Regions from separate parts of the Streptomyces solitudinis genome, predicted to be linked through region 2. Evidence: riboswitches for the same ligand, from Rfam matches in the RefSeq annotation. Region 2 holds a riboswitch; the other holds the start of a gene.

Region 1 (4,838 bases), on a different contig from region 2:
GATCTGGACCCGGCTGGTGGACGCGGGGTTCGAGTCGGGCCACGCCTACGGCAAGGCGCTGCGCACGGTGAAGTCCTGCGTCGGGGAGACGTGGTGCCGCTACGGCGTGCAGGACTCGGTGCGGATGGCCATCGACCTGGAACTGCGCTACCGGGGGCTGCGCGCACCGCACAAGCTCAAGTCGGCCGTCTCCGGGTGCCAGCGGGAGTGCGCCGAGGCGCAGAGCAAGGACTTCGGCGTCATCGCCACCGCCGGTGGCTGGAACCTGTACGTCGGCGGCAACGGCGGCGCCACGCCGCGCCACGCCGACCTGCTCGCCCAGGACCTCTCGGACGCCGGACTCGTCCGGCTCATCGACCGGTTCCTGATGTTCTACATCCGCACGGCCGACCGACTCGAACGCACCTCGGTGTGGCTGGAGCGCATCGAGGGCGGGCTGGCCCACGTGCGCGACGTGGTGGTGCACGACTCGCTGGGCATCTGCGCCGAACTGGAGGCGATGATGGCCGGGCACGTGGCCGGGTACCGCGACGAGTGGGCCCAGACGCTGGACGACCCGGACCGGCTGCGCCGCTTCGTGTCGTTCGTCAACGCCCCGGACGCCCCCGACCCGTCGGTGCGGTTCGTGCCCGAACGGGACCAGCTCAAGCCCGATCTGGACATCCTGGCGGGCCCCGACCTGCCCGTCCGCACCCTCGAAGGAGCGCAGACCCGATGACCGACGTGATGGACGCCCCGACCGCGGCGCGGACCCTGACCCGGGTGGAGGTCCGGGCCGGGCGGGGCTGGGTGCGGCTGTGCGACCTGGCCGACCTCACCCCGGGCCGCGGCGTGGCGGCGCTGCTGCCGGACGGCGGGCAGGCCGCCGTCTTCCTGGACCGGGCGGGGACCGTGCACGTGATCGCCAACCGTGACCCGTTCACCGGTGCCTACGTCCTCTCGCGCGGGCTGCTGGGCTCCGCGCGGGGGCGCCCGTTCGTGGCATCGCCGCTGCTCAAGCAGCGCTTCGACCTGGCCACGGGGCGCTGCCTGGACGAGGACGCGGTCACCGTGCCGGTGTACCCGGCCCGCACCCGCTGACGGGGGCCCGGAGCGGCACCGCATAAGCGACCAAACGGACAGAAGGCCCGACATCAACGGCAGGCGACAAGCGGAGCCTGACATTCCATCATCCGGACGGGTGTCTGCTTTGCGGTGATGTAAAGGCGGGGCCGCCCCTCCGGGTGACCGGACTCACAAGGGCGCCACCCGGTGCAATGGCACCGGGTGGCGCCGTCGTTCGCGCTCCGTCAGATTCGCCCCTGACCAGGGGTTTTCGGACATTCCACAAGATCCGTCCTCTTACGCTCGGAATCGGCACCGGTGCGGACCGTGGCTGCGACGGCCGGTGCGGGAGGGATCGGAGGAACGTCCACAGGTCCGCTGCTTGTCTCCTGCAAATGCTTGTGCCTACGGTTCCTCCGCCACGCATCGGATGCGTGGCCCTACCGCCGGGACGCCGAATCCTGCCGCCCGGCTGGGGGAACAGCCAGCAGTCCAGGCGGCAGGAGCGGGGGAACCAGGTAAGCGCCGTGCCGTGTATCCGTACCGGTACGGCTAGGGGTGAAGCCACGCCCCGCAGCGCTCCGGCGCTACGGGAAGTGGCCGGGCTGCTCCGGCCCGAATCCGACAGCTCACCTCGCAGGCGTAGGAGAGGACACACCTATGTCTCGTGGTCGCCACCGCCGTCCGCGCACACCGCTGATATCCCGTCAGGTCGCCCGGGTCTCCCTCGTGGTCACTGCGGGAGGCGTCACCGTCCCGCTCGCCGCGGGTGCCGCGAACGCCGCCCCCGTCTCCGTGTGGGACAAGGTCGCCGAGTGCGAGAGCTCCGGCAACTGGTCCATCAACACCGGCAACGGCTTCTACGGCGGCCTCCAGTTCCAGCAGTCCAGCTGGGAGGCCGCCGGCGGCACCCAGTACGCCGCACGGGCGGACCTGGCCACCAAGGACCAGCAGATCGCCGCCGCCGAGCGGCTGCTGGAGATGCAGGGCCCCGGCGCCTGGCCGGTGTGCGGTCCGCGCGCCGGACTGGCCAAGGGCTCCGCCGCCCCGGCCATCGACCCGGCCGGTGAGTCCGGCGGGAAGCCCGCCGCCGAGAAGGCCGACAAGCCGGAGAAGGCCGGCAAGGCCCCGGCCGAGCAGGCCGGGCCGAAGCCGGAGGCCGCCGGGACGAAGGCCGACAAGCCCAGCAAGGCCGCCACGGCCCAGAAGCCGGAGAAGAAGGCCGAGAAGGCCGAGAAGGACGCCGGGCAGGACTACACCGTCACCAGCGGCGACACCCTCTTCGGCATCGCCACGGTCAAGCAGGTGGACGGCGGCTGGCAGGCCGTCTACTCCGCCAACCGCGACGTCGTCGGCCAGGACCCGGACCTGATCTTCCCCGGCCAGCGGCTGAGCCTGGACACGGACGGGGCCACCGCCGCGCCCAAGGCCGACAAGCCCAGCAAGGCCGCGCAGCCGAAGGCCGCGCCCAAGGCCGACAAGCCCGAGCCCGCGCCCGAGGCCGAGAAGAAGACCGAGAAGAAGGCCGAGCCGAAGGCCCAGCCCGAGGCCGGGAAGCCCAAGGCCGAGGAGAAGGCCGACAAGGCCGCCGCACCCAAGGCCCCGCAGCCGAAGCCGCAGGCCGAGAAGCCCGCCGAGCCCGCGCCCGCGGCCTCCGGCTTCGTCCGCCCGGTCGACGCCGCCCCGAGCACCGCCTACCGGGCCTCCGGCTCGGCGTGGTCCAGCGGCTACCACACCGGCGTGGACTTCTCCGCCGGGACCGGCACCCCGGTGAAGTCCGTCGGCGCCGGCACCGTGGTCTCCGCGGGCTGGGGCGGTTCCTACGGGAACCAGATCGTCATCCGGCACGAGGACGGCCGCTACACCCAGTACGCGCACCTGTCCTCCATCACCGTCTCGACCGGCCAGAGCGTGGGCGGCGGCCAGCAGATCGGCCTGGTGGGCTCCACCGGCAACAGCACCGGCCCGCACCTGCACTTCGAGGTCCGCACCGGTTCCGGCTACGGCTCGGACATCGACCCGCTGGCCTACCTGCGGGGCAAGGGCGTCTCCATCTGACGTTCCGCCCCACCGCGCCCCGCGCGCGTGCCCCCGCACAGGGGGCGCCCGCCACGGGGAACCGCACCCCGACCGGCCGTGCCGAGACTCCTCCCGGCACGGCCGGTTCACGTCGTCGTGGGCCGGTATTGCCGCGCCCGTGCCACTGACGCCATGTGACGCCCCTAGCGTCCTGCGCGTTGTACTCCGGCGCCGCCGGCGCCGGAGCCTCGACGACTCCGGTGAGGTAACCCGTGGAACGTCGCACCTTCCTGCGCGGAGCCGTGGTGAGCGGCTCGGCCGCAGCCTTCGGCGGCACCCTGATGCACGGCGCCACCCACGCCGCCCCCGCCCAGCCGGGCCCGAGCCCCTACGGTCCGCTCGGCTCCCCCGACGCACGCGGCATCCGGCTCCCCTCCGGTTTCACCAGCCGGATCATCGCCCGCTCCGGACAGCAGGTGGGCGGCACGTCCTACACCTGGCACCGCGCACCGGACGGCGGGGCCTGCTTCCCCTCCGGGAGCGGCTGGATCTACGTCTCCAACTCCGAGGTCAACCCCGGCGGAGGCGCGAGCGCGGTCCGCTTCAACTCCTCGGGCTCGGTCACCGGCGCCTACCGCATCCTGTCCGGCACCCGGCAGAACTGCGCGGGCGGCGCGACGCCGTGGAACACCTGGCTGTCCTGCGAGGAGGTGGACCGCGGTTACGTCTACGAGACCGACCCGTACGGCGTGAACGCCCCCGTCCGCCGGGACGCGATGGGCCGCTTCAAGCACGAGGCGGCGGCGGCCGACCCGCAGCGCCGCGTCTTCTACCTCACCGAGGACGTCGGGGACGGCTGCTTCTACCGGTTCGTGCCCGACACCTGGGGCGACCTGTCCGCCGGGCGGCTCCAGGTGCTGCGCGCCGGTTCGGGCACGTCCGGCTCGTTCAGCTGGGCGAACGTGCCGGACCCGGGCGGCTCCACAGCGACCCGCCACCAGGTCTCCGGAGCCAAGCGGTTCAACGGGGGCGAGGGCTGCCACTACGCGGGCGGCACCGTGTGGTTCACCACCAAGGGCGACAACCGGGTGTGGCGGCTGAACCTGGCCGCGCAGACCTACGAGCTGGCCTACGACGACTCGCTGGTGAGCGGCACCGACCCGCTGACCGGCGTGGACAACATCACCGGCGCCTCCTCCGGTGACCTGTTCGTCGCGGAGGACGGCGGCAACATGGAGATCTGCGTCATCACCCCGGACGACGTCGTGGCGCCGTTCCTGCGCGTCGAGGGGCAGTCGTCCTCCGAGATCTGCGGTCCGGCGTTCTCCCCGGACGGCACCCGGCTGTACTTCTCCAGCCAGCGCGGCACGAGCGGCAGTTCCTCCGGCGGCATCACCTACGAGGTGAGCGGCCCGTTCCGGCGCTGACGGGAGGCGGGGAGGGGGCGGTGCGGCACCTCCGCACAGGTGCCGCACCGCCCCTCCCCTCGTGTCCGGACCGGCCGCCGGCGGTGAGGGTCGGGGTGCGGCGGCCCGCCCGGAGGTCCGGCGGGTGGTCACGGCCGGCGGGCCGGGACCGGGTGCGGTCAGCGGCTGTCGCTGCCCGCGCTCTGCGCCGCGGCCCGGCCCGCCTCCAGCCGGGCGACGGGGATGCGGAACGGCGAGCAGGAGACGTAGTCCAGCCCCACCTCGTGGAAGAAGTGCACCGACTCCGGGTCGCCGCCGTGCTCGCCGCAGACGCCGAGCTTGAGGTCGGGGCGCGTGGCCCGGCCCGCC
Region 2 (4,838 bases):
TCCACACCGAGTTTCCGCCACGCTGACTTCGCACGTGTCGGCCCCAGGTCCGCGCCGCCGTGTTTCTTCGACCCGCCGACCAGAGTCGGAGCAATGCCGCCCCGTGCCTTGGCGGACCAGCGGTCGTACGCCTTCCGCCCCTCGGGAGAGTCACCGAAGCGCCGCTTCATCGACTCGTGGAGAGCGTCGTACACCGTGACCATCTCGACGTCCCCCGGGTCGGGCCAGGAGAAGTGCCCGGCGAACTCAGGACGCATCGCGACGAGGATGGCGCGGGGCCTGAGCTGCGGAACGCCGTAGTCACAGGCTTCGATCACCTCCCACCCGCAGATCACGTACCCGGCCTCGGTGAGCCTGCGCCGGATGACCTCGTCCCGGTACCTGCGGAACTTGTCGGGAGGCTGAAGAAGTCCGCGCACATTCTCGATCATCACGGCTCTGGGCTTGAGGTAGTCCACGAGGTCGAGCATGACGGGGAAGAGGTCTCGCTCGTCGTTCTCCCCCAGTTGCAGGCCAGCCGAGGAGAACGGGGGGCAGGGCACCCCGCCAGCGAGCAGGCCCAGTTCTCCCTCCTTGAGGCCGAGCACAGCAGGGTCGAACTGGTTGAGATCCTCCTGGAGGATCTCGCAGTCCCCCCAGCCGGCTTCCTCGGTCACGTTGAGCCTCAGCGTGTCACACGCGCTGCCGTCGATCTCGATCAGTGCGAGGTGCTGGAATCCTGCCTGGTGCAGCCCTACGGCCTGCCCTCCGGCACCGGCACAGATCTCCACTGAGGTCAGCGTTGAGTCCGTGCTGCTCATGCACCCTCCTTGCGGGTTTTGCCAGCGGACGCCGGTCTACGTCCACAGTTACAGAGGGTGACACCGGCCACTGACACTGCTGTGGTCCCTCGTGTCCACCGTCGCCTCATGCAGCGCTTTCAGCCCCCTGTGGCTTAGCACGGAAGTCTCTCCCGAGTGCGTCGGCCGCCCTCGGAACGCGGTCAGTGACCGCGGCGCTGTCCACCTGTGAGGCTACTCGGCGAGAAGGCGTGCCCGGGGCCGGGGGCGGGGAAGACCGGGGCGCCGCGCGGACTCCACGGCTGCCGGCGGTCGGCTCCTCGTCTCACGTCTCCCGGCGCGGCGGGCGTCCGAGGTGGGGCGCGTTCCGGGTGGGGGCGGGGCGTCGGGTGGTGGCGTGAGCGCGGGGCGGGGGCGGGCAGGCCGACGGCCCTGGTGTCGGGGGGTGGGTCACCAGGGCCGCCGGGGTCGGTGACCGGCCGGGCAGCGTCCCCGGCCGGTCGGCGTCAGATGTTCTGGCCCTTGGACCGCAGCCAGGTGAGCGGGTCGACCGGGTCGCCGCCGCCGGGGCGGACCTCCATGTGGAGGTGCGGCCCGGAGGAGTTGCCGGTGGAGCCGACGCGTCCGATGACGTCGCCGGTGGTGACCTGGCCGCTGGTGCGCGTCATCGAGGACAGGTGGCAGTACCAGACCTCGGTGCCGTCCGCCAGCTCCAGCACGATGCGGTAGCCGTAGGAGCCGGCCCAGCCCGCCTCCTTGATGGTGCCGGTGTGGACGGCCTTCAGCGGGGTGCCGGTGGGCGCGGCGAAGTCCTGGCCGGTGTGGTTGCTGGCCCACATCGCACCGGAGTCGCCGAAGCTGGACGTCAGCTGGTAGCCGCTGAGCGGGAGGGTGTAGCTGGCGGCGAGCTTGCGCAGCCGCTCCTCCTCCGCCTTGCGCTGGCGCTCCTCCTCCAGCTTGCGCTGGCGCTCCTCCTCCGCCTTCCGCTCGGCCTCGGCCGTTTCGGCGGCGGCGTCGGCGGCCTCGGACGCGGCGGCGGCCTCCGCGGCCTCGCGCACCTCGCGCTCGGCGGCGGACTGCTGGTGGTCGGCCTGCTGGAGGATGCGGGCGCGCAGCGCCTCACCGGCGTCGGTCTGCCCGGCGGCGGTGTCCTCGGCGGTCAGCGCGGCCTGGGTGAGCGGCGCGGCGACGGGCTCGGGGGCGGCCTCGGCGGCCTCACCGAGCAGGGCCTCGGCGACGGGTATGTCCCCGGCGAGGGTGGCCAGGTCCGGCACGGACAGCGGGGCCTTCGTCTTGGCCTGCGCGGTGGCCATGCCACCCGCGCCGATCGCGGCGACCATGCCGACGCCGAGGACGGCGCCGCTGCGTGCCATGCCGGAGCGCTGCTTGGCCACGCGGTGGCGTCCGCGCACGGGGCGCACGGTCTCTTCGGTGGGGTTCCACTCGTTCCACGTGTCCCCGGCGGACGGCCCGTAGACCTCGTACTGGGCGTGCGGAACCTCGGGGGCAGACCTGCTCGACGCCACGGAGGCGTTCTCCTTTCCTTCCTTCTCGCCTACCGGGTTAGCTGACGGGTTCGGAGCAGGAAGGTCTCCTACGGGCCCGGAGGCCCGATTCACCCCAAGGAAGTGGTTCCCCGGTTCCTTCGGTGCGTTGGTGCAGTTGTGGTGCAGCTGTGTTTGCCCGTTGACGCACCGTCAGGATTCGGCCAAGGCGCACGGTGCCGCCATGGTGGCGGCGGTGACGACCGCGCTGCGTTATCGAACGTTAATAGACGACGGGCTCATATTCCAAGCCCTGACGGGAACAAGACCCCGCCGCCACCAGGATGTTCGCCGCACGCGAGGACGAACCCGGGCATTCGGCCCGAGGAAAGGGTTGCCCTTCCGGGCCAGATCGTGGCCAAGTTGTCATCTGAGGCGTTCCGCGTCGTCACGGAAGGTGACGGCTAGCAGGGCCAGGTCGTCGGTCGGCCCGTCCTCCGTGTAGGCGGCCAGGTCCGCCAGCAGCGCGTCCAGCAGCTTCTCCGGGCCGGAACCCGACCAGCCGCCTACCCGGAGCCGCCGGGGCAGGTCGTAGAAGACGCCGCGCGGATCGCGGGCCTCCGTGAGCCCGTCGGTGTGGATGAGCAGCGTGGCGTCGTGCGGGAAGACGGTCTCGTGCGCCACGGCGTCCTCACCGTCCCGTGCGGGCAGGTCGGCGAGCCCCAGCGGCAGCGCCGGGCACGGCGGCTCCAGCAGGCGGACGCCGCCGTCCGCTGTGAGCAGCACCGGCGGCGGGTGGCCCCGGTTGACCAGGCGGAGCCGACCGTCGTCCGACACCTCGGCGAGCACGGCGGTGGTGAACCCCTCGCGTTCGTCGAGCGTGCCCTCCCGGCGGCGTCCCTCCCGTTCCAGGGCACGGTCCAGCCGGACGGCGACCGCCTCCAGGGAGGGCTCCCGTTCGGCGGCCTCGCGGAAGGCGCCGAGCACGATGGCGACGGCGCTGACCGCGTCCAGGCCCTTGCCGCGCACGTCACCCACGAGCAGCCGTACGCCGTGCGGGGTGTCCTGCACCGCGTAGAGGTCGCCGCCGATGCTGGCCTCGGTGTGGGCGGCCTGGTAGCGGGCGGCGATCTCCAGCGGGCCGAGCCGCCGCTCGGGCGGTGGCAGCAGCGCGACCTGGGCGGCCTCGGCGACGTCGCGGGCGGAGGCCAGTTGCGCCGCGCCCCGGCGCACGACACGGTTCAGTCCCACGGCCAGGAGGGCCACGGTGGCGACGGTGGTCGCCCGGAGCACCCCCTCGAACAGGGCGAGGCTCTCGCGCACGTGGACGAGCCAGATGAACGTCGCGGAGGCGAGCAGCCCGGTGAGGGCCGTGGCCCGGGTGGAGTAGAGCGGGGCCGCGACCAGCGGTGCGGCGGCGAAGGCGGCCCCGAAGACGATGTCGGCCGGATAGACGTACTGCGAGACGGTGGCGGCGGCCAGCAGGGCGGGGGGCAGCAGCAGGGCGATCCGCCGGGCGGCGCCGGGCTCCTCCAGCCCGCCGGACGCCCGTCCGCCGGGCGTGTGCGCGGGACCGGACGCCCGCGCGGGACCGGACGCACCCGGCGGGCGGGCGCCCGCCGTCTCCCGGGGCGCCGCCCGCGTCCGCCACCGTGCTCGCCTGCCCACGCGTCCACTGTGGCCGCCCTGCCGCGCACCGGGCGACCCGGGCCGGGCCATTCGGCGCAAGGCCCCCGCGCGCCCGGCAGCCGCCCGCGCGGGGGCGGGACGCGCGCAGGCCCGGAGCCGGGTGGCTCCGGGCCTGCGCGACGGCGGGCTGGGGCGGCGGCCGCCGGCCCGCCCCGCCGTGGGACGGACGCCGTGGGACGGGGCGGGCCGTGCGCCTGACGGCGACCGCGGACGGTCAGCGGCGGGCGTGGCGGCCGCGGCCGCGCGGCGCGGGCGACGGCGCCGGGGCGGCCGGACGGCCTGCGGCCGGGCCGTCGGCCTCGGACAGCGCCTCGACGACCTCCTGGGCCGCGTTGCGCTTGCCCTCCCGCCGGGCCCGCCAGAACTCGATGATGATGGGGACGACGGACAGGAACACGATGCCGATCAGGATCGGCTCGATGTTGTCGCGGACGAAGGCGATCTGGCCCAGCAGCGCGCCGAGCAGCGTCACGCCCGCGCCCCACAGCACGCCGCCGATGATGTTGTAGGTGACGAACGTGCGGTACGTCATGTTGCTGACGCCCGCGATGATCGGGGTGAACGTCCGCACGATGGGCACGAAGCGGGCGAGGACGAGCGACTTCGGGCCGTGCTTCTCGAAGAACTCGTGCGCCTTGGCGACGTTCTCCTGTTTGAAGAATCGGGAGTCGGGCCGCCGGAACAGCGCGGGGCCGACCTTCCGCCCGAACAGGTAACCGACCTGGTCGCCCGCCACGGCGGCGATCACGATCAGGACGCACACGAGCCACAGCGGGTAGTGCAGGTACTGGTCGGTGGCGACGAGCAGGCCGGTGGTGAACAGGAGGGAGTCGCCGGGCAGGAAGAACCCGATCAGCAGGCCGGACTCCGCGAAGACGATGGCGAG

The links. A riboswitch is a leader RNA that binds a small molecule or an ion and turns the genes downstream of it on or off. The one in region 2 is predicted to bind cyclic di-AMP.
Region 1: linked by a shared signal. The riboswitch ahead of V1J52_RS09640 (transglycosylase family protein) and the one ahead of V1J52_RS16560 (M23 family metallopeptidase) in region 2 are both predicted to bind cyclic di-AMP.

What each region holds. Positions count from the first base shown of each region.
Region 1 covers NZ_JAZDCW010000003.1:482,422-487,259, reverse strand. Annotated here, with positions in the region: gene nirB (nitrite reductase large subunit NirB) at 1-718, shown strand, start outside; gene V1J52_RS09645 (nitrite reductase small subunit NirD) at 715-1,080, shown strand; cyclic di-AMP (ydaO/yuaA leader) riboswitch at 1,517-1,702, shown strand; gene V1J52_RS09640 (transglycosylase family protein) at 1,705-3,102, shown strand; gene V1J52_RS09635 (alkaline phosphatase PhoX) at 3,336-4,490, shown strand; gene ppdK (pyruvate, phosphate dikinase) at 4,649-4,838, opposite strand, start outside.
Region 2 covers NZ_JAZDCW010000006.1:20,693-25,530, forward strand. Annotated here, with positions in the region: gene V1J52_RS16555 (DNA cytosine methyltransferase) at 1-800, opposite strand, end outside; gene V1J52_RS16560 (M23 family metallopeptidase) at 1,286-2,305, opposite strand; cyclic di-AMP (ydaO/yuaA leader) riboswitch at 2,317-2,448, opposite strand; gene V1J52_RS16565 (PP2C family protein-serine/threonine phosphatase) at 2,690-3,931, opposite strand; gene V1J52_RS16570 (DedA family protein) at 4,167-4,838, opposite strand, start outside.